Regions from separate parts of the Intrasporangium mesophilum genome, predicted to be linked through region 1. Evidence: predicted binding sites of a transcription regulator. Region 1 holds the regulator's gene; the other holds the start of a gene.

Region 1 (14,824 bases):
CGACGAGGTCGTGGCTGTCGGCGCGAGCCTGCAGGCCGGTGTCCTCAAGGGTGAGCGCAAGGACGTGCTGCTCATCGACGTCACGCCGCTCTCGCTGGGCATCGAGACCAAGGGTGGCCTGTTCACCAAGCTCATCGACCGCAACACGGCCATCCCGACCAAGCGCTCGGAGATCTTCAGCACCGCCGACGACAACCAGCCGTCGGTCCTCATCCAGGTCTTCCAGGGTGAGCGCGAGATCGCCCAGCACAACAAGTCGCTCGGCACCTTCGAGCTGACCGGCATCGCGCCGGCCCCGCGCGGCGTGCCGAAGATCGAGGTCACCTTCGACATCGACGCCAACGGCATCGTCAACGTCTCTGCCAAGGACCAGGGCACTGGCAAGGAGCAGAAGATGACGATCACCGGCGGCTCGGCGCTGTCGAAGGACGAGATCGACCGCATGGTCAAGGACGCCGAGGCTCACGCCGAGGAGGACCGCAAGCGTCGCGACGAAGCCGAGGTGCACAACCAGGCCGAGCAGCTCGCCTTCTCGACCGAGAGCTTCCTCAAGGAGTCCGGGGACAAGATCCCGGCCGATGTCCGGACGCCCGTCGAGGAGTCGCTCGCCGACCTCAGGTCCGCCATCGCGAAGGACTCCGAGGCGACGGTCGAGGACATCAAGGCCAAGATCGAGGACCTCAACACGAAGTCGCAGGCGATGGGCCAGGCGCTGTATGCCGCCGAGCAGGCTTCCGCGAGCGCCGCTGGCTCGACGAGCTCGACGGGCTCGACGGGGGCGCAGGACGGTTCGCCGACCGGTGCCTCGGCAGGCGGAGCGGCCGACGAGGACGTCGTCGACGCCGAGGTCGTCGACGAGGACGAGGCCAAGGACGCCAAGTGACCGACGTCCCGAACACCGGCGCGGCCGGCGTGCCCGAGGGCTCCGAGCCCGAGGGCACGCCGCCCGGCGCGGCAGGCGGTCGGGCCGACGAGTCCCGTCGCCACCACTCGTACTACGAGGGAGGCGCGGGCGCGTCGTCCGAGCCCGGCGGTGACGACGAGTACGACCACGGCCCCGACGAGTCCGAGGGCGAGGCCCTCGCACAGGAGGATGCCCTGGCCATGACCTACCTCGCAGACCTGCAGCGGCTGCAGGCCGAGTACGTCAACTACAAGAAGCGCGTCGACCGCGACCGCGACCTGATCCGCACCACCGCGGTGGGCAGCGTCGTCGAGGCGCTCCTGCCGGTCCTCGACGACATCTACATGGCCCGCCAGGCCGGTGACCTCGCCGACGGGCCGTTCGCCGCGATCTCGGACAAGCTCGAGTCGACCCTCGGCAGGTACGGCGTCGAGCGGCTCGGTGAGGCGGGTCAGGAGTTCGACCCGAACATCCACGAGGCGCTCATGCACGTGGAGGCCGACCTTCCGGAGGGCGCAACGGGTACGACTGTCGTGCAGGTGCTCCAGCCGGGCTACCGGATCGGCGAGCGTCTCGTCCGTGCAGCCCGGGTGTCGGTTGCCGACCCCGGCTGAGCGGCTTCCTGCTGGGGCACGCCCCGCCCGAGCTGTCGTGCGGGGCGGCCCCAGCGGCATACATCATGATGTGAGGACCACGACGATCACGACGATGCGGCCACGCGAGGACACGGAGGCGCGCCATGGCTAGCCAGGACTGGTTCGAGAAGGACTTCTACTCGACCCTCGGCGTGTCAGAGGACGCCGACGCGGCGACGATCAAGAAGACGTACCGCAAGCTGGCGCGCGACCTGCATCCCGACCACAACGTCGGCGACGCCAAGGCCGAGGAGCGGTTCAAGGAGGTCGGGGAGGCGTATGCCGTCCTGTCCGACCCCGAGCAGCGCCGCGAGTACGACGCGATCCGCGCCATGTCACACGGCGGCGCCCGCTTCACCGCGGGCGGCCCGGGAGGCGGGCCGGGCTTCGAGGACATCTTCTCGGCGTTCGGCGGCGCTCCCGGTGGGCAGCGGGTGCGCTTCAGCACCGGAGGCGGTGCCCAGCCGAACCTCGAGGACATCCTCGGGCAGATGTTCGGCGGCGGCGCCCCCGGCTATGGCGACTTCGGGGCCGCCCCAGGCCCGCGCCCGGGCGCCGACGTGAGCGCCTCGACCCGGATCGGCTTCCGCGACGCAGTCGAGGGTGCCACCGTGGCGCTGAGCTCGCCCGATCTCGGGCGGATCAACGCGCGAATTCCCGCTGGGGTCAAGGACGGACAGAAGATCCGGCTGCGCGGCAAGGGCCGACCCGGTGACCCCGGCGCTCCGGCCGGCGACCTCATCCTGACAGTCTCGGTCGACACCCACCCGGTCTTCGGCCGCGACGACGACAACCTCACGGTCGACCTGCCCGTCACCTTCGCGGAGGCGGCGCTCGGTGCGACCGTGCCGGTGCCGACGCTCGACGGCGGCTCGGTCAAGGTCAAGATCGCCGCAGGCACCCCCAGCGGCCGCGTGCTGCGGGTCAAGGGCCGCGGCGTCAGACGAGGGGACCACGCCGGCGACCTGCTCGCGAAGGTCCAGGTCGTCGTGCCGCAACGGCTCACCGACGAGGCCCGCGAGGCGATCGAGAAGATGGCCGCCGCCGAGGACGGTCACGACCCCCGGGCGGAGCTGTTCCAGCGCGCCCGCGGCTGACGGCATACGGCCCATCACGCACGACCAGACGGAAGGCAGGTGACGACGATGGCGCGTAGGAACCCACGACCCGCTGGGCACGACGACGACGCCCCGGTGTTCGTCATCTCCGTCGCGGCCGAGCTGGCCGGGATGCACGCGCAGACGCTGCGCCAGTACGACCGGCTCGGCCTCGTGTCGCCGTCGCGCACGCGCGGCGGCGGCCGGCGCTACAGCACCCGTGACGTGGCGCTGCTGCGCGAGGTGCAGCGGATGTCCCAGGAAGGCGTCTCGCTCGCCGGCATCCACCGCATCCTCGAGCTCGAGAACCACGTCGAGGCCCTGCGCAGTCGCGTCGACGAGCTCACGGCCGAGCTCGAGGCCACCCGTGCCGCGCTCGCCCAGCCCCCGCGGGTCTTCGCGGTCGGTCTGCGCGGCGACGTCGTGCCGATGCGGCCCGGGCAGCGCCCGCCGCGGTCGCCCGCCTCGCAGGCTCTCGTCGTCTGGCGGCAAGAGGACCGCTGACCCGCCTGGTTCGCTTGGGGACCAAGGGGTCCGGCCGGGGGCAGCGCGCGCCCGCTGTCTGTGACAGGATGGCGGCGCCTCAAGCAACGGGGCCGTCAGTCCGGCCTACCCGTCTCGGGTGGCCAGACCTCGGAGAGTCCCGCGTGACACCTGATCACGAGAGCCCCTCGCCTCTCGCCTCTGCTCCCGGGGCTCACTTCGCCCCGCACACCGAGATGGGGCGGCTCGTCGCCGCCCATGACTGGTCGGCCACCCCGCTCGGGCCGATCGACACATGGCCGCAGACCCTCGCCACAGCCGTTGGTATCTGCCTGTCGTCCCGGTTCCCCATGCTGGTCTCCTGGGGCCCGGACCTGCGCATGATCTACAACGACGCCTACCTCGTGCTCTTGGGCCAGGCGAAGCACGCTGATGCCCTCGGGCAGCCGGTCGGACACGTGTGGCCCGAGGTGTGGGACGTCATCGCGCCGATGTTCTCCGGAGTCATGTCCGGTGCGCCCGCGACGTGGTCCGAGGACCAGTGCCTCGTGGTCGACCGGCGCGGCTTCCTCGAGGAGGCCTTCTTCACCTGGACGTACGGCCCGATCCACGGCCCGGACGGCACGGTCGAGGGCGTGCTCAACGTGGCCGTCGAGACCACCGACACAGTGGTGGCCGACCGCCGGGCGCGCAGCGCAGCCGAGCTCGTCGCGGCCCTTGCCGGGGCCGAGGACGCGTCCGGCGTGCGCGCCGCCGTGCACCGGACCATGGGTGCGGACCCGGCCGACCACCTGTCGGTCGACCTCGTGCTCGCCGGTGACCAGAGTCGCGATCGAAGCACCCGGGGCCTGCGGTCGGTCGCGGTGCGCGAGCCAGGCAGCACCGAGGCAGTCGGGTGTCTCGTCGTCGAGCCCAACCCGCTCCGACCGTGGGATGCGAGCCTGGAGCGACACGTGGAGACCTGCGCAACGCACGTGGCGACCGCGCTCGCCAGACTGCAGCGGCTCGAGGAGGAACGCCGACGGGCCAGCGCCCTGGCCGACCTCGACGCCGCGAGGTCGACCTTCTTCGCGAACGTGAGCCACGAGCTGCGCACCCCCCTGACGCTGGTCGCGGGCCCGGCGCACGACGCTCTCGAGGACGTCCGGACCCCGTTGCCGGACGTCCATCGCGAACGGCTCTCCCTCATCGAGCGCAACAGCGGCCGGCTCATCTCCCTCGTCGACCGGCTCCTGGACCTGACCAGGCTCGAGGCGGGTGTCGTGCAGCCGCACCCGTCCGAGGCCGACGTCTCGGCCGTGACCCGAGGCCTCGCCGACGGGTTCCGCCCGGCGGCCGCCCGAGCCGGTCTGACGCTCTCGGTGTCGTCCGCCGACCTGCCGACCGCGGCCTACCTCGACGTGGAGATGTACGAGCGGATCGTGCTCAACCTGCTCTCGAACGCGGCGAAGTTCACCGTCGAGGGCTCGATCTCGGTCGTGCTCCGATCCGTTGGCGACGGCTTCGAGGTCAGCGTGTCCGACACCGGTGTCGGCATCGCGGCCGAGGACGTGGAGCGGATCTTCCAGCGCTTCCAGCAGCTCGCGCCGGCGACCGGACCGTCGCGTGGCGGTGGCGCCGGCATCGGGCTGTCCCTCACCCGCGAGCTCGCCGAGCTCATGGGTGGCCGGATCACGGTCCGGTCCGAGCCCGGCGTCGGCAGCACCTTCTCGGTCGAGCTGCCGATGACGATGCCGACCCCGCCCACGGACGGGAGCCACGGGCAGTCGATCACGCACCGCCCGCTCGAGTCGTTCATCGACGAGGTCACCCTCCAGACGGCCGCGGCCGATCCTGCCGCCGACACGGCGGCCGGCACGAGGGCTGGCACGGCGGCTGGCACGGCGGCTGGCACGGCGGCCGGCACCAAGCCCTGCCTGCTCGTCGTCGAGGACCATCCTGACCTGCGGAGATACCTCGTCGACGCCCTCGAGGACTACTACGAGGTCACCTCGGCGGCCGATGGCCTGCAGGGGCTGGCCCTGGCCCGTACTCGCCGCCCCGATGTCGTCCTTGCCGACGTGATGATGCCTCGCCTCGACGGCAACGCCCTGGTCCATGAGCTGCGGGCGGACCCGGCGACGGCCGAGGTCCCCGTCGTGCTGCTGTCCGCCCTCGCCGGTGCCGAGGCACGGGTGAGCGGCATCGAGGGCGGCGCCGACGACTATCTCGTCAAGCCGTTCGGCCTGTCCGAGCTGCGAGCCCGCCTCGGCGCGGTCCTGCGCCGGCCGGCCCAGCATGACCAGGAGGCGCGCGAGCGCCGGGACCGGGCCGCGTCCCTGGCCTCAGAGCTCGAAGCGGCCGCCGACCTCGAGCAGGTCGTCGTCGCCGCGGTCGCCGGGTTCAGCGTCCTGTTCGACGGAGCCGCCGCCGTGCGGGTCACGGCCGGCGAGGCCGACCTGCTCTTCACGCTCGATGGGGTCGCGGACCCCCAGAGCCTGCCTGGCGGCATACGGGACCTGTTGTCTCCTGCCGCCCAGCCCGCCCGGGTGCGGGCGCACGAGGTCGCGGGTGAGCCCGACCCGGTCCGTACCGGCCTCCTGCTCACCCCGTCGAGCGCGTCGTCGACGTGCCGGGTCTGGGTGCAGTTCCGCGCGGTCCGCCTCGTGAGCGTGGACGAGGCGATCGTCGGCGACCTGCTCGCCCGGAGCTTCGCCCACGCGGTCGACCGTGTGCTCGCCCGGCGGGACGCGGACGCCAGGGAGCTGCAGCTGCAGCAGGCGATCGAGAGCCACCGGTCCATCGGCCACGCGGTCGGAGTGCTCATCGAGCGGCACAAGGTGACGGCCGTCCAGGGCTTCGAGATGCTCCGGCAGGCATCCCTGCACCGGAACATCAAGCTGCGCGAGCTCGCGAGGCGCGTGGTCGAGACCGGCGAGGAGCCCATGCAGGCCTGACCCCACGCATGCGGGCACGCTCGCTGGAGGTCAGCCGACCCGGGGCCGTCCCGCGCGCTCCGCCAGCGCCGGCCCGGAATGGGTGGAGGCGAGGCGCTTCATCCCCTTGGCGGGCCGGATCGGCACCGGCCACTTCGGCAGCGCCGCGTCGCCGTCGCGCACGCCCCGCATCCTCCTCCTGACCAGCGGCACCACCTCCGACCGGACGAAGAGCAGCTCGTCGCCGACGGCCGCACGCCAGGGACGGCGCTCGCGGGGGCCGAGGTCCTTCACCCGCACGGTGTGCGGGATCCCGAGGGAGGCGAGCACGAAGGCCGCCATCCGCTTGTGCCCTTGGCGCGACATGTGGATCTTGTCGAAAGCCCAGAGCCGGGGGTCGTCGTACTCCCGCATCAGGGTGTGGTCGAGCAGCACCGCACCGTGCTCCTCGGCCAGCCGACGCACGGCGTCGTTGAAAGCCAGGATCCGGCGGCGCAGCGGTTCGAGCAGGAAGGTCGTCCTCGTGTCGAACGTGGTGAAGACGAGGACCTGGGCACCGCTGTCAGCCAGTCTGACGAGCGCCGCCTCGTACCGTTGCACGAGCCCGTCCATGTCGGTGCGCAGGGACAGGATGTCGTTGCCGCCCGCGTAGAACGAGACGAGCGTGGGCTCCAACGCCAGAGCCGGCTCGAGCTGGTCGGCGACCACCTCGTCGAGCAGCTTGCTGCGGATCGCGAGGTTGGCATACTCCCACCGCTTGTCGTCGCGGCCCAGCTCCTTGGCGACCCGGTCTGCCCATCCGCGAAACCCATTGGGGTAGAGGAGGTTCGGGTCCCCCACTCCCTCTGAGAAGGAGTCGCCGACCACTACGAAACGCCCCGCCACCGGGTCACTGTCTCCCGAGGGCCCACCTCCGGCGCAAGGGTGTTGCGTCGATCGTCGACGAGTGTTCGCCGAGCTGTCGGCTGGCCGTCATGTCGACGCTGGCCTCCTTGCGTGCGTCCGACCGTATGGTGCCGGTCGTGAGCAGGTTCGTCGCGCTGGGCGACTCCCTCACCGAGGGGGTGGGCGACCCGCACCCGAGCTGCCCCAACGGCTTTCGCGGCTGGGCCGACATCGTCGCGGCGCGACTCGCGGTCCGTGAACCGAGCACCGAGTACGCGAACCTCGCCCTCCGCGCGAAGCGCACCGTCGATCTTGCCGCGGAGCAGGTCGAACCGGCGATCGCGATGCGCCCCGACGTCGTCACCATCTGGGCCGGCGGCAACGACCTGCTCCGTCCGGTGCTGCGTCGCGACGAGGTCCTCGACCCGCTCGAGGACGCCGTATGCCGTGTGGCCGGGACCACTGCCCACGTCGTCCTGCTCACCGGCTGGGCTCCCATCGTCTCCCTGGTGCTTCGACCGGTCCGTGCGCGGGTCTCTATGTTCGACAACGGGATTCGCGAGATTGCCCGGCGCCACGGCGCGACCCTGCTCGATCTTGCGTCGCTGGCGGACTGGAACCACCCGGCGCTCTGGTCGGCCGACCGGGTGCACCCCTCGCCCGGAGGGCACGCACGCATCGCGGACGCGGTAGGGCAGCTCCTCGGACTGGCGCCATCGGCGGGTGTGGCCGCGCCCCGTCTGCACGGCGCGGCGCCCCGGCTCCGGGACGGCATACCGGCTCAGCGTGCCGGCTACGCCCAGTGGTGGCACGACGAGCGGGCGTGGTGGCTCGACCATGCGGCACCACATGTGCGCAGGTGGGTCGCGCGGACCTCGTCCCGGGAGCAGGTCCAGCCCAAGTGGGCCGTGCCCGTGCGGCCGGCGACCGCATTCGCGTGGCGTGAGGGCGCCGAAGCGGTTCACGAGCCGGCCGACGTTGCCTAGTCTGGCTGGGTGGACCACAGGGAGGGGGGCGGCAACCCGGCCGAGCGAGAGCACCTGCTGGTGTTTCCCGACCGCGACGTCGCCGAGGAGATCGCAGACGACCTGGACTCCGAAGGCTTCGCGGAAGTGCACGTGGTGCGCGAAGCCCTTGCAGGAGAAGACGACTCGGACGACCACGAGTGGGCGGTGTACGTGCGCACCCCTGACGACGAGGCGTATGCCGCCCGCTTCGAGGCGCTGGCCGAGGAGAACGATGGGTGGTACGACCCCGACCCGAACGCGTGACGATCCCAGCGGTCCGCTCCGAAAGTTGAGCGGAATAGACTCAACTGTTGCTCGGTTGTCGCCAACGATCTTCATTCCCGACCAGGAGGACGCATGGACCTACAGCTGACCAACAAGGCGCAGGAGGCGTTCGCGCAGGCCGCGACGACCGCCGCCGGCAAGCACCACCCGAACATCGAGCCGGCTCACCTGCTGCTCGCGTTGGCAGCCCAGTCCGGCACCACCACCCCCGCGCTGCTCCAGACGGCGGGCTCGAGCGTGGCGCTGGCCACGGAGACGGCCGAGAAGGCGATGGCCGCGCTGCCCCAGGTCACCGGGGGAGCCCAGCAGCCCCAGCTCTCCCGCACCGCCCTCTCCGCGATCCAGCAGGCGCAGCAGTACATGACGGCGATGGGCGACTCCTATGTCTCGACCGACCACCTGCTGCTCGCGCTCGCGCGCACAGGGCAGTTCGCCCTCGACGCCGACGCGATCGAGAAGGCCATCCCGCAGCTGCGCGGCGGCCGCCCTGTCACGTCTGACAACCCGGAGGGCACCTACGAGGCCCTCGCCAAGTACGGCACCGACCTCACCGCCCGTGCCCGTGAGGGCAAGCTCGACCCCGTGATCGGGCGTGACGCCGAGATCCGCCGGGTCGTCCAGGTGCTCTCGCGACGCACCAAGAACAACCCCGTCCTCATCGGCGAGCCAGGAGTCGGCAAGACCGCGGTCGTCGAGGGCCTCGCCCAGCGCATCGTCGAGGGCGACGTGCCCGAAAGCCTGCGCGACAAGACGCTCTACTCGCTCGACCTCGGTGCGATGCTCGCTGGGGCGAAGTACCGCGGCGAGTTCGAGGAGCGGCTCAAGGCCGTGCTCGACGAGATCACCGGCTCGGACGGGCAGATCATCACCTTCATCGACGAGCTGCATACAGTCGTCGGCGCGGGCGCCGGTGGCGAGGGCGCGATGGACGCGGGCAACATGCTCAAGCCGATGCTCGCCCGTGGTGAGCTGCGGCTCGTCGGGGCGACCACGCTCGACGAGTACCGCCAGCACATCGAGAAGGACGCCGCACTCGAGCGGCGGTTCCAGCAGGTCTTCGTCGGCGAGCCCTCGGTCGAGGACACCATCGCCATCCTGCGGGGGCTGAAGGAGCGCTACGAGGCCCACCACAAGGTGACCATCGCCGACTCGGCGCTCGTGGCGGCCGCGTCTCTGTCGGACCGGTACATCAGCGGACGACAGCTGCCGGACAAGGCGATCGACCTCATCGACGAGGCCGCGTCCCGGCTGCGCATGGAGATCGACTCGAGCCCCGTCGAGATCGACGAGCTCCGCCGCACCGTCGACCGGCTCAAGATGGAGGAGTTCGCGCTCGAGCAGGAGACCGACGACGCCTCGCGGGAACGGCTCGAGCGGCTGCGCAAGGACCTCGCCGACAAGTCCGAGGAGCTCGCCGCGCTGACCGCTCGCTGGGAGGCCGAGAAGGCCGGGCTCAACGCGGTCGGCGACCTCAAGGCGCGCATCGACGACCTGCGGACCCAGGCCGACCGGCTGCAACGCGAGGGCGACCTCGGCGCCGCCTCGAAGATCCTCTACGGCGACATCCCGGCTCTCGAGAAGGACCTCGAGCTCGCCCAGGAGCGCGAGGCCCGAGCCGTCCACGACGAGGAGCCGATGGTCAAGGAAGAGGTCGGCGCCGACGACATCGCGGAGGTCATCTCGGCCTGGACCGGGATCCCGGCCGGCCGACTGCTCGAGGGCGAGACCGAGAAGCTGCTGCACATGGAGCAGCACATCGGCGCCCGGCTCATCGGGCAGGCCGAGGCCGTCCGCGCGGTGTCGGACGCCGTCCGCCGCACGAGGGCCGGCGTGTCCGACCCGAACCGCCCGACCGGGTCGTTCCTGTTCCTCGGCCCGACCGGCGTCGGCAAGACCGAGCTCGCCAAGAGCCTGGCCGACTTCCTGTTCGACGACGAGCGCGCGATGGTCCGCATCGACATGTCGGAGTACTCCGAGCGCCACGCCGTCGCCCGCCTCATCGGCGCGCCCCCGGGCTACGTCGGCTACGAGGAGGGCGGCCAGCTGACCGAGGCCGTGCGACGCCGGCCCTACTCCGTCGTGCTGCTCGACGAGGTCGAGAAGGCGCATCCCGAGACGTTCGACATCCTGCTGCAGGTGCTCGACGACGGCCGGCTGACCGACGGGCAGGGACGCACCGTCGACTTCCGCAACGTCATCCTCGTCATGACCAGCAACCTCGGGTCCCAGTTCCTCGTCGACCCGACGCTGAGCCCGGACGAGAAGCGCGAGGAGGTCATGGCGGTCGTCCGCACGGCGTTCAAGCCCGAGTTCCTCAACCGGCTCGACGAGATCGTCGTGTTCGACGCGCTGAGCCGGGACGACCTCGCCCACATCGTCGACCTGCAGGTGCGCTCGTTCGCGACGCGCCTGTCGGACCGCCGGATCACCCTCGATGTCTCCGACGCCGCGCGGCAGTGGCTGGCGAGCAGGGGCTACGACCCGGCGTACGGTGCGCGGCCGCTGCGGCGGCTCGTCCAGCGCGAGATCGGCGACCGCCTTGCCCGGGCGCTGCTGGCGGGTGACGTCCGCGACGGCTCGACCGTGCAGGTCGACGTCGACGACACCGGCGAGGCCCTGACCCTGCACTGACCATGACGCGTGGGACCAAGCGTTCACTCGACTGGGGTCTGTGCTGGTCGAGTGAGCGCCCCGTCGCTCCTGTCACTCCTGTCCCGTGTGTCCCGTGACGGGTGGGACCAGGCGCTCACTCGACGTGGGAGTGGGTCAGCTGGTGATGTCCTTGCCGGCGAACCGTGACCACGCGAGGAGCCAGAACACGACGGCATACCCGAGGTCGACCCACAGGCCACGGGCCACGTTGTCCCAGAAGGGCGGGTCGCGCATGATGTCGGCGAACGCGCCCCACTGGTCGACGATGAGCCACGGATGGAGCCAGGAGATCTGCGGCACGGAGTCCGCGATCCACGACAGGATCGTGAAGATCATCAGCGCGACGGTCGCGGCCAGGGGCTGCTCGGTGAGGGTCGAGATGAACAGCCCGACGGCGCCGAGGGCGGCGAGCCCCGCGGCGACGTAGAGGCTGACCAGCACGACCCGCCACACCGCGGCCCCGAACGACAGCTCGGTGCCGGACAGCGTCGGCATGTCGCCGGTGCCGAAGAGCGCGATCCCGATGATCGCCCCGGCGACCGTCACCACTGCCACGCCCCAGAGCGCGCCGATGACGAGCGCGGCGTACTTGACCGCGAGCAGGCGGGTGCGCCCGACCGGGACGGTGAGCAGGTAGCGCAGCGTCCCGAGGTTCGCCTCGCCCGCCACCGAGTCGCCGGAGAGCATCGCGATGGCCAGAGGCAGGAACAGGCCGATCTCGACGCCGAGGGCCGCGATCGGGACGAAGAGCCCGTTCGAGGTGATCGACGAGAGGAAGTCGGGGCCACGTCCTTCGCGGGGCGTGGAGATCCGCACGGCGACGGCCATGAGGATCGGCACCGCCGCGAGGACGAGCAGCCCCATCTGGTTGCGACGGCGTCCGGCGATGAGCCGCAGCTCCGACCGAAGGAGCCGGGTCGAGAAGGTGCGTCGGCGAGGTGCTGCGGCTATGGGCTCGACCGGTGCGACGCTCTCAACCGCTGACATCGAAACCCTCCCCGGTGAGCGCGACGAACAGGTCTTCGAGGCTCGGGCTCGTCACGGTGAACTCCTTGACGCCGACGCCGCCCTCGACGAGCGCGGACACGATCTTCTCAGGTGCGACTCCGTCAGGCGTCCCCCTGACGCCGCCCGGCACGGTTTCGACCGCGATCAGCCCGAGCTCGCCGAGGATGCGCGCCGCCTCGCCTGGCTGGTCGGTGAGGACCCGCGCGACGGGCGCGGCGCCGCCCCTGACTTCGGTCGACGAACCCTGAGCGACGAGGCGTCCCTCGCTCATGACGCCGAGGTGGGTGCACATCTGCTCGACCTCCGACAGCAGATGGCTCGACACGAAGACGGTCGCCCCCTCGGACGCGAGCGAGGCGACGAGGTGACGGACCTCGCGAGTCCCTTGTGGGTCAAGGCCGTTCGTCGGCTCGTCGAGGACGAGCAGCTCGCGGGGGACGAGCAGCGCAGCCGCGATGGCCAGGCGCTGACGCATCCCGAGCGAGTAGGCGCGGTAGCGCTTTCCCGCCGCGGCGAGCAGCCCGACCCGGTCGAGGGCCGCATCGACCCGCGTGGCGGTCGTGTGCGGGTCGGCGGTCAGGTCGGCGGCGTCCAGACGCCGCAGGTTGGCCCGGCCGGACAAGTAGGGGTGGAAGGCAGGACCCTCGACGAGCGACCCGACCCGCGGCAGGACGGCCTGCGCCGAGCGCGGGATCGGTTGTCCCAGAAGGGTGCTCGTGCCCTCGGTCGGACGCACCAGGCCGAGGAGCATCCGGATCGTGGTCGTCTTGCCGGACCCGTTGGGCCCGAGGAAGCCGTAGACCGACCCCCTCGGGACCACCAGGTCGACACTGTCGACGGCCGCCTTGTCCCGGAAGCGTTTCGTCAGTCCGTGCGTCGTGATCGCGAGATCACGGGCGGGGGCCGAAGCGGCTCGCGCCTCGGTCACTTCGCCGCCAGTGCGGCATACAGCTGGTCGGGTGCCACCGCGCCCACCGCCACGCGCCCGTCGTCGGTGATGACCGCCGAGAAGAGCGTGCCTTCGAGGACGTGGCCGCTGCCCCAGGTGCCCGACGTCGTCGGGAGCGCCTTGAGTATGCCGTTCAGCTGCCTCGTGAGGTCACCCGCAGGTCCCGAGGACCCCGAGCCCGATGCGCCCGATGTGCCGGTCGCGGTCGAGAACGGCGCCACGACAACGGTGCTCCAGCCGGACCCGACCACCTTGACCTGCGAGGCGGCCTTGACCGCATCGGCAGAGGACAGGCCCTTCAGCGGAGCGGCGTTGGTGGCGGCGGCCGACTTCTTGAGGCTGTCCGACTGAGTGACGGTCGTGCCCGCCGGAGGGGTGAACTCGAACTGTCGCGCCTCGGGCTTCGAGAAGTCGACCGAGGTGAAGCCGACCTCGAAAGCAGGGTTGGACAGCTTGGTCGAGAAGACCTGGACCCGGAGCGGAACGTGCTTCTCGGCGTCGATGGCGATGCGGACCGACGCGACCCGGGTCGTCTTCGACTTCGGGGTGAGCACGAGCTCGTAGGCCGAGCGGCCGGCGACCGAGGCGGTGCCCGAGGTCGTCACGGTCGTGTCGTTGCCCATGGCAGCCATCGCAGCTGCCGCGGCGGAGTCCGGTGTCGAGGGAAGTCCGGTGGCCAACCCGCCCGGGAGCCCCTTGGGCTTGCCGGTCGACGTGCCGTCGGGAGCGTTGTCCTTGGCGCCGAGCGCGTGGTGCACTGCGGTCTTGTCGGCGCTGGACCACAGCCACAGGTCGCTGCCGTTGCGGATGACATCGGACTCGCCGCTCGTCCCGACGAGAGCGAGCCGTTGCCGGGTCGGGCCGTCGAGCCAGATGCGCCAGGTGTGCGTGCCGGACACGAGCGAGCTGAGGGAGCTGCTCGCCGCGCCGGATCCGCCCGGTCCACCCGAGCCGCCTCCTGTGAGGCTCGGGAGCTGGGGCAGCCCGAGGTCGGACGTCTGCACGACCGTCCCGGACAGGCTCGACACGTCGGCCGACCGGACGTCGGCGACGAGCTGCATGGGGGTGCGCGGTGGGAGGCCGGCGTCGGCGGTCGCGTTCTGGTTGATGGCGAGCGCGGTGGCGCCGATGACCCCGACTGCTGCGACGGGCAGGCCCCAGCGCGCTGCTGGGTGTTCGGTGAAGATGCTCATAGGCACATCGTGCTCCGGGTCGCCTGAGAGACCACTGAGACCGGTGATGCGACGCGGCGCTGCCGATCCGGCCACACCGTGACATCGTGACGGTGTGCGGGTGCTCTTGGTCGAGGACGAGGCGCGGATGGCCGCGGCGCTGGTGCGCGGCCTGGCGGCCGAGGGCTTCGTGGTCGACCACGTCGGGGACGGGCTCTCCGGTCTCGAGGCGGCACGGTTCGGCGCCTATGACGTCGTCGTGCTCGACATCATGCTTCCGCGGATGTCGGGCTACACGGTGGTGAAGACGCTTCGCGCCGAGGAGAACTGGGTCCCAGTCCTGCTTCTGACGGCCAAGGACGGCGAGTACGACGAGGCCGACGGGCTCGACTACGGCGCCGACGACTATCTCACCAAGCCCTTCTCGTTCGTGGTCCTCGTCGCCCGGCTGCGAGCGCTGCTGCGACGTGACCCGGCGCCACGCCCGGTCGTCCTGCGGGCGGCGGGGGTCGAGCTCGACCCGGCCACGCATCGGGTCGAGGTCGAGGGTGCCGAGGTGCCGCTCGCGCCGCGCGAGTTCCTCCTGCTCGAGCACCTCATGCGCGCCGACACCGCCGTCGTGCCGAAGGAGGACCTCCTCGAGAAGGTGTGGGGCGACCTCGACGACGCGAACGTCGTCGAGGTCTATATCGGCTACCTTCGCCGCAAGCTCGGCCGGTCGCGCATCGAGACCGTGCGCGGCGTGGGCTACCGGATGGCACGATGACCGCGGCCCGTCGCGGCGCACGCCTCACGGGCCGGCTCGCGAGGCTCAGCCTCCGCGCGCGGCTGT
Region 2 (14,824 bases), on a different contig from region 1:
GTCGTCGAGGTCGGGCTCGTTGCGCTTGGGCAGGAACACCTCGGTCAAGCCAGCACGTTGCGCGGCGAGCAGCTTCTGCTTCACGCCGCCGATGGGCAGGACTCGTCCCGTCAGGGAAATCTCACCGGTCATGCCGACCTCGGCCCGCACCAGTCGGCCGGTCAGGAGCGAGACCAGGGCGGTCGTCATCGTCACGCCCGCTGATGGCCCGTCCTTGGGGACTGCGCCGGCCGGGAAGTGCACGTGTACCGGTCGGTCCAGCTGCGCCGGGTCGATGCCGAGCTCGTCGGCGTGGGCGCGGACCCACGAGAGCGCGATCTGCGCGGACTCCTTCATCACGTCCCCGAGCTGGCCAGTGAGGGTGAGGTTCTGCCTGTCGCCGGGGACCGAGGTGGCCTCGACGAAGAGAACATCTCCGCCCATTCCCGTGACCGCCAGCCCGGACGCGACACCGGGAACCGACGTGCGTTCCCGCGACTCGGGGGTGAACCTGGGGCGGCCGATGAGGTCTTTGAGGTCGTCCAGGTCGATGGCCACTGGGGTGTTCCTCAGTGATGCCTTCCGGAACGCCTTGGCCAGCAGCCGCTCCATCTGCCTCACGCCGGCTTCGCGGGTGTGGTTCGCGGCAATCTCCCGCAGCGCGTCGTCGGTGATGGTGACCTCGTCCGGGGTCAGCGCGGCGCGCTCGAGCTGGCGGGGCACCAGGAAGTCACGCGCAATGGCGACCTTGTCCTCCTCGGTGTACCCGTCGATGGTCACCAGCTCCATCCGGTCCAGCAGAGCCGGTGGGATGGTCTCGAGCACGTTCGCGGTCGCGATGAACAGCACGTCGGACAAGTCGAGGTCGAGCTCGAGGTAGTGGTCGCGGAACGTGTGGTTCTGCGCCGGGTCGAGCACCTCGAGCAGCGCCGCGGCCGGGTCGCCCCGGTAGTCCGAGCCCACCTTGTCGACCTCGTCGAGCAGCACGACCGGGTTCATCGACCCGGCCTCCTTGATGGCCCGCACGATTCGGCCCGGGAGCGCACCGACATAGGTGCGGCGGTGGCCGCGGATCTCGGCTTCGTCACGAACGCCACCCAAGGCGACCCGGACGAACCTACGGCCCAGGGCTCGGGCTACCGACTCACCCAACGATGTCTTCCCGACGCCTGGAGGGCCGGCCAGCAGAATGACGGCGCCAGAGCCACGGCCGCCGACGACCGACAGGCCACGCTCGGCGCGCCGGGCCCGGACCGCGAGGTACTCCACGATCCGCTCCTTGACCTCGTTCAGGCCGTGGTGGTCTTCGTCGAGCACCCCACGGGCGGCCTTGATGTCGGCAATATCCTCGGTCGTCACGCTCCACGGCAGGTCCAGGACCGTGTCGAGCCAGGTGCGGATCCAGCCCGCCTCGGGGTTCTGGTCGCTGGAGCGTTCCAGCTTGTCGACCTCGCGCAGCGCCGCCTCACGGACAGCCTCCGGCAGGTCGGCGGCCTCCACCCGCGCCCGATAGTCATCCGAGCCGTCCGGCTCGCCCTCACCGAGCTCCTTGCGGATTGCGGCGAGCTGCTGACGGAGCAGAAACTCGCGCTGGTTCTTCTCCAGTGACTCCCTGACGTCGGACTCGATCTGGTCGTTAACCTCGGACTCGGCCAGGTAGGTCTTCGTCCACTCGATGAGCAACGGGAGCCGCGCTGCCACGTCGGGCGTCTCGAGCAGCTGGTGCTTGCGCTCGGTCGACAGGTACGGAGCCCAGCCGGCAGTGTCGGCGAGCAGGTCTGGGTCGGTGATGGCGTTGATCGAGTCGATGATCTGCCAGGCCTCGCGCTTCTGCAGCAGCTCGACGACGAGCTTCTTGTAGTCGCCCGCCAGAGCGCGCAGCTCGTCGGTCACAGGTGTCGGGTCGACCGGTTCGGCCTCGACCCACAGGGCGGCGCCGGGGCCGGTCACGCCGACGCGGATGAGCGCACGTGAGCCGGTTCGTAACACCGCGGCTGGTGCGCCGCCGCGGAACGTGCCGACCTTCTCGACCTGCGCGACCACGCCGTATGAAGGGTAGGCGCCGTCGAGGCGGGGTGCTACGAGGAGTTCGGGGGTGCCGCCGTTGGCGGCAGACTGTGCCGCGTCGACCGCCGCGCGTGCTCCGTCGGTGAGCTCGATCGGCACGACCATCCCCGGCAACAGCACTACGTCGTCGAGGAACAGCACCGGAAGTTGTTTCGAGGTCATCAGAGTCCTTGTCACAAGTTGAGTTGTCCTCACTCAACCCTGGAATCTGGCCTGTTGTTCCCGGTGGCACCTCCAGAAGGGTGGCGCTGCCTATGACCAGTGGGCGACCAGTTCGCCACGTGGGCCTTGGCGGTGTTGGCGAGCATGACGGTGATGTGCCAGTTTGGGTCGACACGGGTCAGTCGAGCTGGGGAGACGCGAGGTCCTGCGCTGGCCGCAATGTGTGGTCGAGAAACGAGCCCGTGCTCAGCACGTCTCGTCATCGAGTCGGCCCAGGATCTGGCGGGCTGCGTCGCGTAGGGCGTGCTGCGCGCCCGTGTCGAGGGCATCGAAGACGAGGCCGCGTACGCGTTCGACGTGCCCCGGCGCCGCCTGGACGAGGTAGTCGTAGCCGGCGTCGGTGAGGATCGCGTTGGTGAACCGGCCGTCGCTCGGATCGGGCTCGCGGCGCACCAGGCCGCGTTTCTCGAGGCGGGCCATCAGGTGAGAGAGCCGAGAGAGCTCGGAGTTGGCCAGGACCGCGAGCCGGCTCATCCGGATGGTGCGGTCCGGCTGGTCGGACAGGCCGGCCAGGACGTAGTACTCGACGAAGCCCAGGTCCGAGTCGCACTGCAGCTGACTGCTCAGGGCCGCCGGCAGCCTGGCAAGCAGCAGGTTCAACGCCTGCCAGGTTTCCAGCTCGTCGGAGGTCAGCCAGCGCGCTTTGCGCGTCGACGGCCTCTGGCTTCCACCCATGCGCCCAGTGTAGGGCCCCGTCGCCCATGACTTGAACATTCATGTGTTCTGATGGACCATGGCTGTTACATGAACATTCAAGTCAAATCTGAAGGAGAAGCCCCGTGAGGGATCTGAAGATCGCCGTCATCCTCGGCAGCACCCGCCCCGGTCGCAACGGCAAGGCGGTGGCCGACTGGGTGATCGAGCAGGCCCAGGGCCGTTCCGGCGCGACCTACGAGCTGGTCGACCTGCTGGACTACCCGCTGCCGCACCTGGACGAGCCACTGCCCGCGGCGACGGGCCGCTACCAGCACGAACACACCAAGCAGTGGGCGGCGACCGTCGCCCAGTTCGACGGGTTCGTGTTCGTCACCCCGGAGTACAACCACTCCACCAGCGGGGTCCTGAAGAACGCCATCGACTACCTGCAGGCCGAGTGGCACAACAAGGCAGCCGCGCTGGTCGGGTATGGCGCCGTCGGTGCCGCCCGCGCGGTCGAGCACCTGCGCAGTGTGCTCAGCGAGGTCCAGATCGCGCATGTCCGGCAGGCGATGGCGTTCTCGTTCTTCACCGACTTCGAGAACTTCTCGGTCTTCACGCCCGCCGACCTGCACAAACAATACGCCGGTGTGATGTTCGACCAGCTCGAGGCGTGGGCCGGCGCGCTCAAGCCCCTGCGCGCAAACCAGGAGGCCGCGGCGTGAACGTCGTCGTCTGGATCGTCACCGTGCTGCTGGCCGCGGTCTTCCTTGCCGCGGGAGTTATGAAGCTGACCAGGGCGCAGTCCGAACTGGTCCGGGCCGGGCAAGGCTGGGCGGGTGACCTCCCGGCAGGACTCGTCAAGGGCATCGGCGTCGCGGAGGTGCTCGGGGCCATCGGCCTCATCGTCCCAGGCGTGTTCGGCGTCGCCACCTGGCTAGTGCCGGCGGCGGCGATTGGTTTCGCGATCGTCATGGTCGGCGCGGTCATCACGCATGGACGACGTCACGAGTACCCGAACGTCATCGTCAACCTCGTGCTGCTCGCCCTGGCGCTCTTCGTGGCGATCGAGCGGATCGGCCCGCAGAGCTTCTGAGCGCCGCCGAAAAACGCGACCTTGTCGGCGTGCCAGCCGGTCTCTTCTTCGAACTGGTCGATGTACCCCTCGCCCTCCCGCCGGTGGCCGTAGGCGGCAAGGCTCACCGAGAAGAACGCCGAGGGAAGGCGTGCCAGAGTGTCCAGATTCTTCTGGACGAAGTGCACCACGTGCGCCCTTGGGTGCGCCGCCAGGCGATATGACGCTCCGCGAAAGACCCTCAGCGGAGACTGTCCACTCGTACCGTGTGCGAGTAGAACCGTGGATCACTACCAGGAGTAGTCGTGGCACTGTGGCCAGCACGGCGAAGGACCAAGGGATGGATCGGCTCCGCCGACGAGGCGATGCAGCTCGACCCGACCTTCGTTCCCTCCTGTGACTACGTTGCCTGGAACCACGACAACACGACAATCCTTTGCCACCGGGAGGCGACCCATCGACACGTGATCCGTGCCGGAAGGGACGCTGGGAGCGGCGAGCTCGTCACGTCAGCGCTCTTCTTCTGCGATGAGCACTCAGAGGCGTGGGCAACTGAGAACCCCAATCGCACCATCAGCACGGAGGCGCTGCAGCGATGAAGCCAGCGTGCTCCAGGTGCAACACCGTGAGACAGTGGCCTGCCCGTGAGGCGGGGAAGTGACGCACCTTCCCGCGTCGTTTGGGTGGGCCTTGGTGCCGTTACGTGTTTATGGTGCGGCCATGAGGTGGTGCGCCGCGGGGTGGGGATCGGCGTGAGGGCGGCCGTCTATGACCGGTACGGGGGGCCCGATGCCGTGCGTGTCGAGGACGTTCCTTTGCCGCGGCCCGCCCCGGGGCAGGTGAGGGTGAAGATCGCAGCCACTTCTGTCAATCTCAGCGACTGGGAGGGGCTGCGCGGATCGCCCGCGTACGCTCGCCTCGGCGGTTGGCGTCACCCGACGCGTCGCATCCTCGGATCTGACATTGCCGGCGTGGTCGACGAAGTCGGTGACCGGGTCGCCCGCTTTCGGCCCGGCGACGAGGTGTACGGCGACAATCTCGCGATGATGGGTGGATTTGCGGAGTTTGCGCTGGCCTCAGAATCGGCTATGACTCACAAGCCGGCCCAGCTGACGTTCGCGGAGGCGGCGACGCTGCCGCAGGCGGGGGCGATAGCTCTGCAGGGCACGCAAAGAGCGGTCGCGGGCAGCCGGGTCCTTATCAACGGCGCGGGCGGGGGGTCAGGAACCTTCGCGATCCAACTGGCCAAGCGGCTCGGCGCGCACGTGACCGGTGTCGACAATGCCGCCAAGCAGGCCTTCATGCGGTCGGTGGGGGCGGACGAGGTGATCGACTACCGGCGGGACGACTTCACCCGGACGAGCCAGCCCTACGATCTGATCCTTGACCTTGTCGCGCACAGGTCGGTCCTGGCCTACCGGCGCGCGTTGGCACCCGGTGGCACGTATCGATGCGTGGGCGGGTCGGTGCGCGCCCTGCTGCGCGTGGTCACGCTCGGCTGGGCGGTCGGCCGAGTCACCGGTCGCTCTCTGGGCGTGCTCGTGGTCAAGGAGGGTCCGGCTCATTTCGACCCGATCGCCGAGCTGTGCGTCAGAGGTGAGGTCAGGATCCACATCGACCGCACCTTCAGGCTCGACGAGGTTCCCGCCGCGCTTGCTCATGTCGGTGAGGGTCGGGCACTCGGCAAGGTCGTTGTCGTTTCCGCCTAGTCGCAAGAAACGTGCCCCCGTGCGGCCAGAGGGCGCTGGCCCGTCGACCGCTCGTCACCAGCGCGCCCAGCGGTGGTGCGGCGCAGCTCGTCGTCGACGCGTCCGGCCCAGGCCCGAGCCCCAGCTCGGGTGAAGATCCCCCGGGGGCCGGCATGGACGCGTGGCAGCAGGCCGGGGGCCGAGGTCGTCACCGGCTGACGCGCAGGCCAAGATAGGCCCATGAATGACGGCACGTCGGCGGCCACTGGCCGCGGGCCGAACGGTCTGCCGCCGTATCTCACTGCTACCGCAGCGGAGCTCGCGGCCGAGCGGGTCGCCGGGGCAGACGAGGACGTCCACTTCACCGAACGCCTCGCGTCGGAGGTCATCACCCGCCTCTCGGGGCCGGGTGACCGTGTCCTCGACCCGTTCGCCGGGTTCGGCACAACCCTGGCAGTCGCTCACCGCCTCGGCCGCACGGCGGTCGGCGTAGAACTGCTGCCCGAGCGGGTCGAGCTCGTGCGGTCGCGGGTCCCCGAAGCGACCATCATCGAGGGCGATGTGCGCGGCCTGCACCGGCTCGTCACCGAGCCGGTCGACCTCTGCCTCACGTCGCCGCCCTACCTCACCGCCAACGACCACCCGCACGACCCGCTGAGCGCCTACACCCGGATCGGTGGGGACTACGGCACCTACCTTCGGGACCTGGCTGCGATCGTCCGGGACGTCCGCGACCTCCTCCGGCCGGGCGGTTACCTCGTCCTCAACGTCGCCAACATCCGCCACGCCGGCCACACGACGACCCTCGCGTGGGACGTTGCGAGAACCGTGAGCCGGGTGCTGCCCTTGCTCAGCGAGACCGTCATCTGCTGGGACACGCTCCCGCACGACCTCACCGGCGACTACCTGCTCACGTTCCGCGGCGAAGGGTGAGCCGAGAGCGGGAGCCGGCCCAGCGGCATACGGGCAGGTCGTATTCCGCTGGGGCCGGGACTGCGCTTCCATACCCGGGTGCCGGGCTCAGCCGCGTGTAGGCCCCGTGTCGCGTCCTTGCTCGCTGCTACCCGTCCAAAGTCGAACGGTTACGCGGCCACAAGGTGGTTGTGTCTTCGACGTCTACAGAGTGGCATGCAGCGCGGAGTGCTTCGCTCAGATTCGGCGGCGAGGCCGACCGACCGCGACGCCGTGCCAGCTCGTACGCCGTGTGCGTGGTCCTGCGACAGACCTCGCGAGAGTCACTTCGGCGTCGAGACGGTGCCGTAGCCGACCGGTGTGGCGGTGGTGAAGGTCAGGCTTTTCGACGGACATCCTTGCTGCGGCAGCGTGATCACGGTGGGGGCGTCGGCGGTGCCGCCCGTCCGAAGAGCCTGGACGCTGCTCGCCTTGCACCCCAGGGCAGACTTGCCCGCACTGTTGAGAGTGAGCGTGACCAGACTGACGTTCGCACTGTCCGGGGGTTTCGGGTTAGGCGCGAGGGCGAGGCAGATGACCCCGGAGGCGATGAACACGACGGCGAACCCAGCAGCCCATTGCGCCGCCAGGTATCGTCTGCGCACCTCGTCCGAGGCGGCCAGCAGGTAGGCCTGCTCGCGAACCGCGAGCCGACGAGTCACCTGCTGCCTCCAGATGTCGACGCGTCCCGCGCTGGCGGTCGCCCGCGCCTCCGCCGCCACGGCCTCGCGCTCTTTGAGCGAGGCTGTCAGGCGCGCCTCGGCCGCGTTACGTTCCTGTGCCTCGTCGTTCGGCGACGCCTGCGCCAGCGCCTCGGACTCCTCGGCGATCGCAGCCAGGCCCTGCGCCTCTACCTTCAGCTCAGTCGCTGCTTCAGACTGGGTGTCGAAACGCTCCTCGGCGTCGATCAGGCTCTTACGCGCGCCCTCCAGCTCGTTGTCGAGCTGGATCCAGTCGGGAATGGTCACGGCCGGCAGGCGGGAGAGCTGGACCTTCTCTCGCACCTTGCTCTCCTCCAGGCCCACCGGCGCGACGACTCGCGCGAACCCGAGCACCCCGATCAGGGCGCCGGTCGCCGCGAGGATCACCCCGATGCCCAGCAGCCACCCGTTGAAGCCGGCGTCTCCAGGACTGCGGAGGATCGCGCCGAGGACCGCCAGGGACGGGATGGCACCAAGCGCCAAGGCCAGCCACCGCGAGGCGGTCCTCGTGCCTTCGGCTGCGTGGAGCGCGTCGTCGACGACGGTCGCGGCCTCGCTCGTCGAGGCGGTCGAGCTCGTGTCGTCAGCCATCGACTACTCCTCGGGAGCTCGAGAGGGTAGGACGCCGGTCGTCCCGTCGAGGCCGCGCTCGCCGGCCTTGGGGATTCCGCGAAGGCGTTCATGAATGATCCGACCAGGCGGCCGAACGACATCCACCAGCAGCTGCGGCATGTGGTTGCTCCGTCCCCGGTCGAGCCCTTTGCCGAAAAGGGTACTGAAGCACCCGTTTCACATGGGGGGAATCGGATCTTGGCCTTGTGCTCCACTCATCCGCGAGGGCGTCGAGTTGACCCAGCGTGAAAGCACGGTCCGGGCGATGGTCATCGGGGTGGCCTCGGCAAGACGTCGTTGCTGGACGGTCTTGCTGTCGCCGGGATCGTTTCGGCTCACGCGGGCGAGCATCGGGCGATCGCTGCGGCGATCTGCTCGAGGCTGTTGGTGAGTTGTGACCGCTCTGCCGTCCTTCCGGAGGCCACCGCGGCACCTTACGTGCGGGACACGCGCGGACGGAGTCGAGCTGAGACGCGGGATTGGCGCGATTCGAGGACTCGGAGCAGGTTGGCCCGGATGATCGGCGCATGGACAAGTCCATTCATCCCGACGGCCCGTCGCCGGAATACCTCAGGCTTGTGGGCACCCCTAGTCGCGAAATGGCTGGGATCATGCGGCGTGGCGAGGCACCCGACGTCCAAGCAATCTCGGGCTGGGAGTGGCGCGGCACGAACCTGCCGGCCGCATCGGCGCGGCTACTCGGAATACGGCGCTTCATCAAAGGCTTCCACGCGGTCGACGATCGGTTCGCGGGGTACAACGTCTCGGTGGCCGGCAGCGTCCTCGAGTCGCCGTGGCTTGAGCGGCGGCAGCGTGACGGTCGGCGCGAGTGGGCGCGTTTCGCCGTCGCGGCGGTCGACGCGATCACTATCGATAGCCGCCACAGCGACGCCTTGCTCCTGGACTACGGCGCGGTCGATGCGCCAGAGCCGGGGCTCGCTCGGCGGTTGCGGGACTTCGTGGTGCGGGTGTCGCCCGGCTCGGACGAGATCCTGCTCGGTCATGCCTTCATAACGGTGGGCAGCCGGACTCTCGCCGTCGGCTGGTTCGTTCTCGAACGGCTCCAACCGATCGCCGGGGACTGACGGGGTTCCCATCGCGTCATGCCGTCGGCACGACCAACCCGGTGCCACGCCGCGGCTTCGTCGGCTGGTGTGCGTCGCGTTGCGGCCGGGTGCGCCCGCGGGCAGAGGGGTCGCGGATCGGAGCATGTTCGTGAAGCCTGCCGGCGTCGAACCCCGAGACCTTGCGATACGAGTCACACCGCGCGCCCGCACCCGTCACCGCTCCGTGAGGCTCCGTGAGGCCGATGGGCAGCATCCGTGACGGTTGGTCGTTGCCCGTTGGTGCTCGTCGTCGCCCTGTCGCGGGGGAAAGCGGATGGTAACGCGGCCCTGGACGCCGAAAGCCCGAGAGTGACGAGCACTCTCGGGCAACAACGAGGCTGTGACCAGCACTGACGAGTGCGCCGCCAGGGACTCGAACCCCGAACCCAGTGATTAAGAGTCACTTGCTCTGCCAATTGAGCTAGCGGCGCAACGGAGGGAAACGTTAGCAGTCGCCCATGGTCCCGACAAAATCGGTTCGGACCCCCCGAACCGCCTGTTACGCGACCCCCCGGACGGGGCATGTGGATGGCGAGGCGCGCAGTCATTGAGGGATGGCTGCGCGCCCGCGACCATCCATGCCTGCGTCATGTACGCTCCGCGCCATGTCTCGCCTCGCGGCCTTCGCCGTGCCCGTCGCCGTGTCCCTTGTCGCACTCACCGCCGCATGCTCAGGACCGGGCGCTCCAGCAGCTTCTCCGGCCACCTCGGTGCCCGCATCCTCAGCCGCCGCGACAGCGACCGAGAGCCCCACAAGCAGGCCCAACGCGACCGCGACGACGCAGTCCCCCCAGGCGCGGTCGCGGACGAAGGCCGAACTCGAGGACGCCCTGCTGACGCTCGATGACATGCCGTCCGGCTTCTCGGCAGAACCTGTCGGCTCGGACGAGGGCGGTGCGCCGCGGATCACCTCGACGAACCCCAAGTGCGCCGAGTTCGTCAAGTACTCGAACGCCGAGAAGGCTCCGGGATCACTCGCCAGCGCCTCGGCTTCCTTCTCGGGCGGCCAGGACGGACCGTACATCGACGAGTACCTCGACGCCCTCGGCAAGCCTGCGAACGTGGCGGCGCTCCACAAGAAGCTGAAGGCCGCGGTGGCCTCGTGCTCCAAGGTGACACTGACGCTGCCGGGCGTCGGCAAGTCCACGATGCTCGTCCGGGCCGTCAAGGCTCCGGCCGTCGGTGACGCCCCGGTCGCCTTCCGGGTGACTGCTGACGGCGGCGCCCTCGACGGGTTCGAGCTGACGCAGGTTCTCGTCGGTGCTTCGGACGTCGAGATGACCATGGTGTTCATCGGTGCCTACCCCGAGGAGATCGAGGGCGCGACCCAGGCCGCACACGAGAAGGCGACCGCCAAGCTGGGTGTCTCGGCCGGACAGCTGAGCAGCTGACCGACGGCGACACGAGACGGTCGCTCGCCCGTCTACTGGGGAGGCGGGCAGTTCGCCTTGCCACCAAGGTGGGGGAGGTATCGCGGTGGGGCTGGGGCTGAAGACTGCTGCGCTCGAGGCCCTGAGCAGGGTGCCGATGTCCGCGGCCGTGCCCGATCGGCATCGGTGGCGGATGCTTCGGTGGCTCGGTTGGCAGGGGGTCGCCGAGTCGTGGATCAGCGCCGGCTGCCGGTTCACCGGCAAGGACCTCCACCTGGCGTACTGCTTCCTGAACCGTGAGGTGTTCATCGAGGCCGAAGCCCCGGTCAGGATCGGCCGGAACACCCTGATCGGTCCGCGCGTCACGATCATCACAGCGACTCATGAGATCGGTGGCCCCGACTTTCGGGCAGACCGACTCACCCACCTCCCGGTCACGATCGGCGACGGATGCTGGATCGGGGCGGGCGCGACCATCCTCGCGGGAGTGAGCGTGGGGGAGGGGTGTGTCGTCGGGGCGGGTGCGGTCGTCACTCGGGACGCCGATCCTCACGGCCTCTACGCGGGCGTCCCCGCCAGGCGGGTCAGAGACCTCGACGCCTGAACCCTCGAACGCCGAGAGGCTCCGGTAGCGCCCGTTGCAAGCGCCAGCTGCCCAGGTCGCCGTATGCCGTCCGCTGCTCCTCGCGGGGGACCGCTGGCTCCCCGGTCGCCGGGTACGTCAAAACCCCGACAGCCGCCAACCGGCGGAGCACACTGGAGCCAACGAAGCAGTGGCCTCGTGGTCGAGCGCCGATCGGCCCCAGATTCAAGCGGCGTCGACCGGAGGAAACATGAAGCGATCCCGTGCCCTGTTGTCGGCCGGTCTGCTGGTAGCGGCGGCCGTCCTCGCAGCCCCGCAGGCTTCGTCGGGAAGCCCAGGCGGGTCGATAGCGCCCCTCTGCGAGCGGCATCCGACGTTCTGTCCCGACCCGAGCTCTCGTCAGGACTACGAAGGCGACTACGTCGGCCACGACGAGCCTGCCCTGCTGTTCTACTCGAACCGCGCCGGATCCGGGAACACGAACACGTGGCAGCTCCGGCTTCCGCAGGAGGCGCCGACACTGCCGAAGCAGGACGGGACCGGTGGGACGTGGAACTTCCAGCGCAGCATCGCGTTCTGGTTCGGCATGGATCTGTGCGAGACGCAGAGCTATCCCAACCCCGGCGTGCCGTGCACGCCGGACTCGGACGCAAACATCAAGGACAGCAGCGACCACGCCTCACCGGACTGGATGGGCAACCACGTGGGGTCCGGCTTCCTGGAGCTGCAGTTCTATCCGCCCGGCTGGGTGCCGGAGCCGAACGTGTCCTGCGACCGGACCAAGTGGTGCGCTGCGATGGCCGTGTTCGGCCTGTCCGCGACCCGCACCCAGGTGAACAACGCCGACTGCCTGAACCGCGCGGGTGAGGAGTGGGCGGACTTCGCGTTCATCACCAAGAGCGGCGCACCCCAGGCGCCCCCGGACCCGCTGAACGCGACCGCGGCGACCTTCACGCCTGATCCTGCGCGGGTGCTGCTCATGGACGCCGGCGACTCGCTGCAGATCTCGATCCACGACTCTCCGTCCGGGCTCGTCAACTCGATCAGCGACCTGACCAGCGGACAGAGCGGGTCGATGACCGCCAGCGTCGCGAACGGTTTCGCACACCCGCTGTTCCAGCCGTCGGCGGCCACGTGTACCGAGGAGCCGTACGCGTTCCACCCGATGTACAGCACATCGAGCGAGCACACGATCGTGCCCTGGACGGTGCACACCTACAACGCGTCCTTCTCCGACGAGATCGGCCACTTCGAGTACTGCGACCACGCGAACGTGCAGGGCAGCTGCGTCAACCCGGGCGTCGGTGAGGCGAAGAAGGATGCAGATGACACCGGCTGCTTCAACGCCAGTGCCTCCCTGCTTGCCCCGGTCGGTGGCTGCATCGGGACCGAGTTCGACTTCGATGGGACGTCGTATCAGCGCGACTGGTCCGGCACCCTCGCCGACCCAGCGCAGGACCGGCTGTTGCACTCGGAGTCCTTCGTGGTCACGAGCCCACAGACCAACGGCCACAACTACAGCCGGATGTCGTTCGAGGCGGACCTGCCGGCCATCGAGCCGTGTTCGCTGGACGGAACCGGCTGTGTCAACCCACCAGCGGGCGCCCAGTTCTACCCCATCTACTCGACCCGGTCTGGCCCCCAGGGCGGATGTGCGTGGCAGGAAGGAGGGACCTTCATTCCCGGCACGACGAACACGTTCGGAGGCAGCTCGACCGCCGAGTACGGCCCCCAGCTGGCGACCTACTACCCAGGCGATCCCGGTTTCCCCGAGGGCACCTTCGTGGAGAACTTCCGCAACGTGCTGCCGGACAACCCATGCGTGAGCAGCGGCCGTCTCCCGTAGGCCAGGGCCGACGCGGCGTCGATCCGTGACTATCGACGATCACGGGTCGCTACCGCGTTGCGTCCTGGCAGGCGAGGCGTCATGGTGAGCACGTGCGGTTCCTCGTCGGAGCGTTGGTCGGCCTGGTCTTCGTCGCGGGCTGCTCGGCACCGTCGATCCAGCCACCCCCCACCTCACCCCGGACCTCACCCCTCTCCTCACAACTGACCTCGGGCGCGGAGGGCACACCCCCCGGCTCCAGCGTCGAGGCGGGTATCCCGCTGGACTGCAACGCGATCGGCGACGAGCTACCTACACCCGACCGCCTCGTCGTCCTCGGCCGGGTCGCGCTGCCCTCGGTGCGGGCACCCGCCCTGCAAACGGCCCGACAGCCGGATCACGCGTCTCCGCTCTTGGCCTACTTCGCCAAGACGGGTCTGGGGTTCAAACGCGGGAGCCACTGGAAGCTGAGAGTCGCACCCGAACATCTCGCGCACCTACGCATCGGCTGGGGATCGCCCGGTGTCCCGACGACGCTCGTTGTCCCGCCCACGACCTGCAACCCTGCCTCTGGCACCGGGTGGCTGTGGTACCCCGGCGGCTTCTGGACCGATCGTCCCGGCTGCTACGCGGTTGTGGTGCAGATCGGCGACCAGAGCAGGCGCGTCCCCGTCGGGGTGGGCGCTCCGTGTCCGGGACAGAAGCCGCCACTGGAGCCGTCCGATCGCTGACGGCGCGTTTCCGGTTGGCAGCGTTTGGCATGGCAGGGCAGCAGTGGCAGAGGCACCCGTGACCTGGGTGCGTGACCGCGGGCCCACGTAGACCCGAGTTTCTGTGTCCATTGCTTAGATGGCTTCACGACAACGGCCCCCGATCCGCGTTTCCGCAGGTCAAGGGCCGTTATCACCAACTCGATGTGGGGTGAGCGACGGGACTTGAACCCGCGACCACCTGGACCACAACCAGGTGCTCTACCAGCTGAGCTACGCCCACCATGCAGACCACGAGCCGAGCCTTCATCGGCTCGGCGTCGTGAGACAGCGTCGCCAATCGTACATGCTCGGACGGGGTGCTCGTGACCACCCCGCCGGGCGGCATACCCGGGCACGGCGCCCACCGGCATACTGCCACCGAGTGCCCCGGGGCGAGCCCGGCGGGCGCCTTCAGTGCTCGATGACGTGTGCAGTGGCGAGCGCCTTGGCGGTCGCGCTGTCGGGCCCCGGCGGCGGGACGAAGACGGCCTCGCGGTAGTAGCGCAGCTCGGCGATGGACTCGCGGATGTCGGCGAGGGCGCGATGACCACCCGACTTCTTCGGTGCGTTGAAGTAGACGCGCGGGTACCAGCGGCGCGACAGCTCCTTGATCGAGCTGACGTCGATGATGCGGTAGTGCAGGTACGACTCCAGCACCGGCATGTCGCGGGCGAGGAAGCCGCGGTCGGTGGCCACGGTGTTGCCCCCGAGCGGGGCCTTGCGCGGCTCGGGCACGAAGGTGCGCACGTAGTCGAGCACGATGTGCTCGGCCTCCTGGATCGAGACCCCGCCGTCGAGCTCCTCGATCAGCCCGGAGGTGGTGTGCATGTCCCGGACGAAGTCGTCCATCTGCTCCAGCGAGTCGGCCGGAGGCTTGATGACGACGTCGATGCCGTCGCCCAGCTGGTTGAGCTCGAAGTCGGTCACGAGCGCGGCCACCTCGACGAGGGCGTCGGACTTCAACGACAGGCCCGTCATCTCACAGTCGATCCAGATGATCCGGTCGGCGATGGCGCGGTGGTTCGTGTCGCTCACCGCTCCACCATAGATGCTGGGCGGCCTCGCCCGGACCGGTCAGGCCCGACCCGGCTCCAGGGCAGGTTGCTGCACTAGCCTGCCGACATGACTGCAGGGGATGCGTCACACGGCCCTTCCGACAGCGTTGGCACGAGCGGCCAGCTGCCGCAATGGAGTCCGGCGCCCAACCCGACCCGGCGGCCGATGCTTCGCACGGCCATCACGATCGGCATCATCGCC

Evidence for each region. The regulator HspR, encoded in region 1, represses chaperone genes until heat shock. The targets are predictions, from matches to a motif close to AAGTTGAGTCNNNNNGACTCAACTT.
Region 2: lon (endopeptidase La) is a predicted target of HspR. The motif match lies at 2,224-2,248, and genes of this name have one in related genera.

Annotation. Positions count from the first base shown of each region.
Region 1 covers NZ_BAAGRF010000057.1:97,038-111,861, forward strand. The annotation lists gene dnaK (molecular chaperone DnaK) at 1-883, shown strand, start outside; gene ACYVLP_RS24570 (nucleotide exchange factor GrpE) at 880-1,518, shown strand; gene ACYVLP_RS24575 (DnaJ C-terminal domain-containing protein) at 1,644-2,636, shown strand; gene ACYVLP_RS24580 (heat shock protein transcriptional repressor HspR) at 2,685-3,140, shown strand; gene ACYVLP_RS24585 (ATP-binding protein) at 3,284-6,055, shown strand; gene ACYVLP_RS24590 (SGNH/GDSL hydrolase family protein) at 6,086-6,919, opposite strand; gene ACYVLP_RS24595 (SGNH/GDSL hydrolase family protein) at 7,057-7,905, shown strand; gene ACYVLP_RS24600 (hypothetical protein) at 7,915-8,190, shown strand; gene clpB (ATP-dependent chaperone ClpB) at 8,284-10,842, shown strand; gene ACYVLP_RS24610 (ABC transporter permease) at 10,978-11,850, opposite strand; gene ACYVLP_RS24615 (ABC transporter ATP-binding protein) at 11,837-12,799, opposite strand; gene ACYVLP_RS24620 (LolA family protein) at 12,796-14,013, opposite strand; gene ACYVLP_RS24625 (response regulator transcription factor) at 14,108-14,758, shown strand; gene ACYVLP_RS24630 (sensor histidine kinase) at 14,755-14,824, shown strand, end outside.
Region 2 covers NZ_BAAGRF010000029.1:312,682-327,505, reverse strand. The annotation lists gene lon (endopeptidase La) at 1-2,208, opposite strand, end outside; gene ACYVLP_RS21385 (MarR family winged helix-turn-helix transcriptional regulator) at 2,455-2,943, opposite strand; gene ACYVLP_RS21380 (NADPH-dependent FMN reductase) at 3,048-3,629, shown strand; gene ACYVLP_RS21375 (DoxX family protein) at 3,626-4,000, shown strand; gene ACYVLP_RS21370 (flavodoxin domain-containing protein) at 3,910-4,224, opposite strand; gene ACYVLP_RS21365 (NAD(P)-dependent alcohol dehydrogenase) at 4,720-5,688, shown strand; gene ACYVLP_RS21360 (TRM11 family SAM-dependent methyltransferase) at 5,908-6,600, shown strand; gene ACYVLP_RS21355 (hypothetical protein) at 6,903-7,910, opposite strand; gene ACYVLP_RS21350 (hypothetical protein) at 8,411-9,016, shown strand; tRNA gene ACYVLP_RS21345 (tRNA-Lys) at 9,396-9,468, opposite strand; gene ACYVLP_RS21340 (hypothetical protein) at 9,643-10,428, shown strand; gene ACYVLP_RS21335 (acyltransferase) at 10,514-11,011, shown strand; gene ACYVLP_RS21330 (hypothetical protein) at 11,241-12,836, shown strand; gene ACYVLP_RS21325 (hypothetical protein) at 12,929-13,546, shown strand; tRNA gene ACYVLP_RS21320 (tRNA-His) at 13,733-13,808, opposite strand; gene orn (oligoribonuclease) at 13,979-14,602, opposite strand; gene ACYVLP_RS21310 (PrsW family intramembrane metalloprotease) at 14,690-14,824, shown strand, end outside.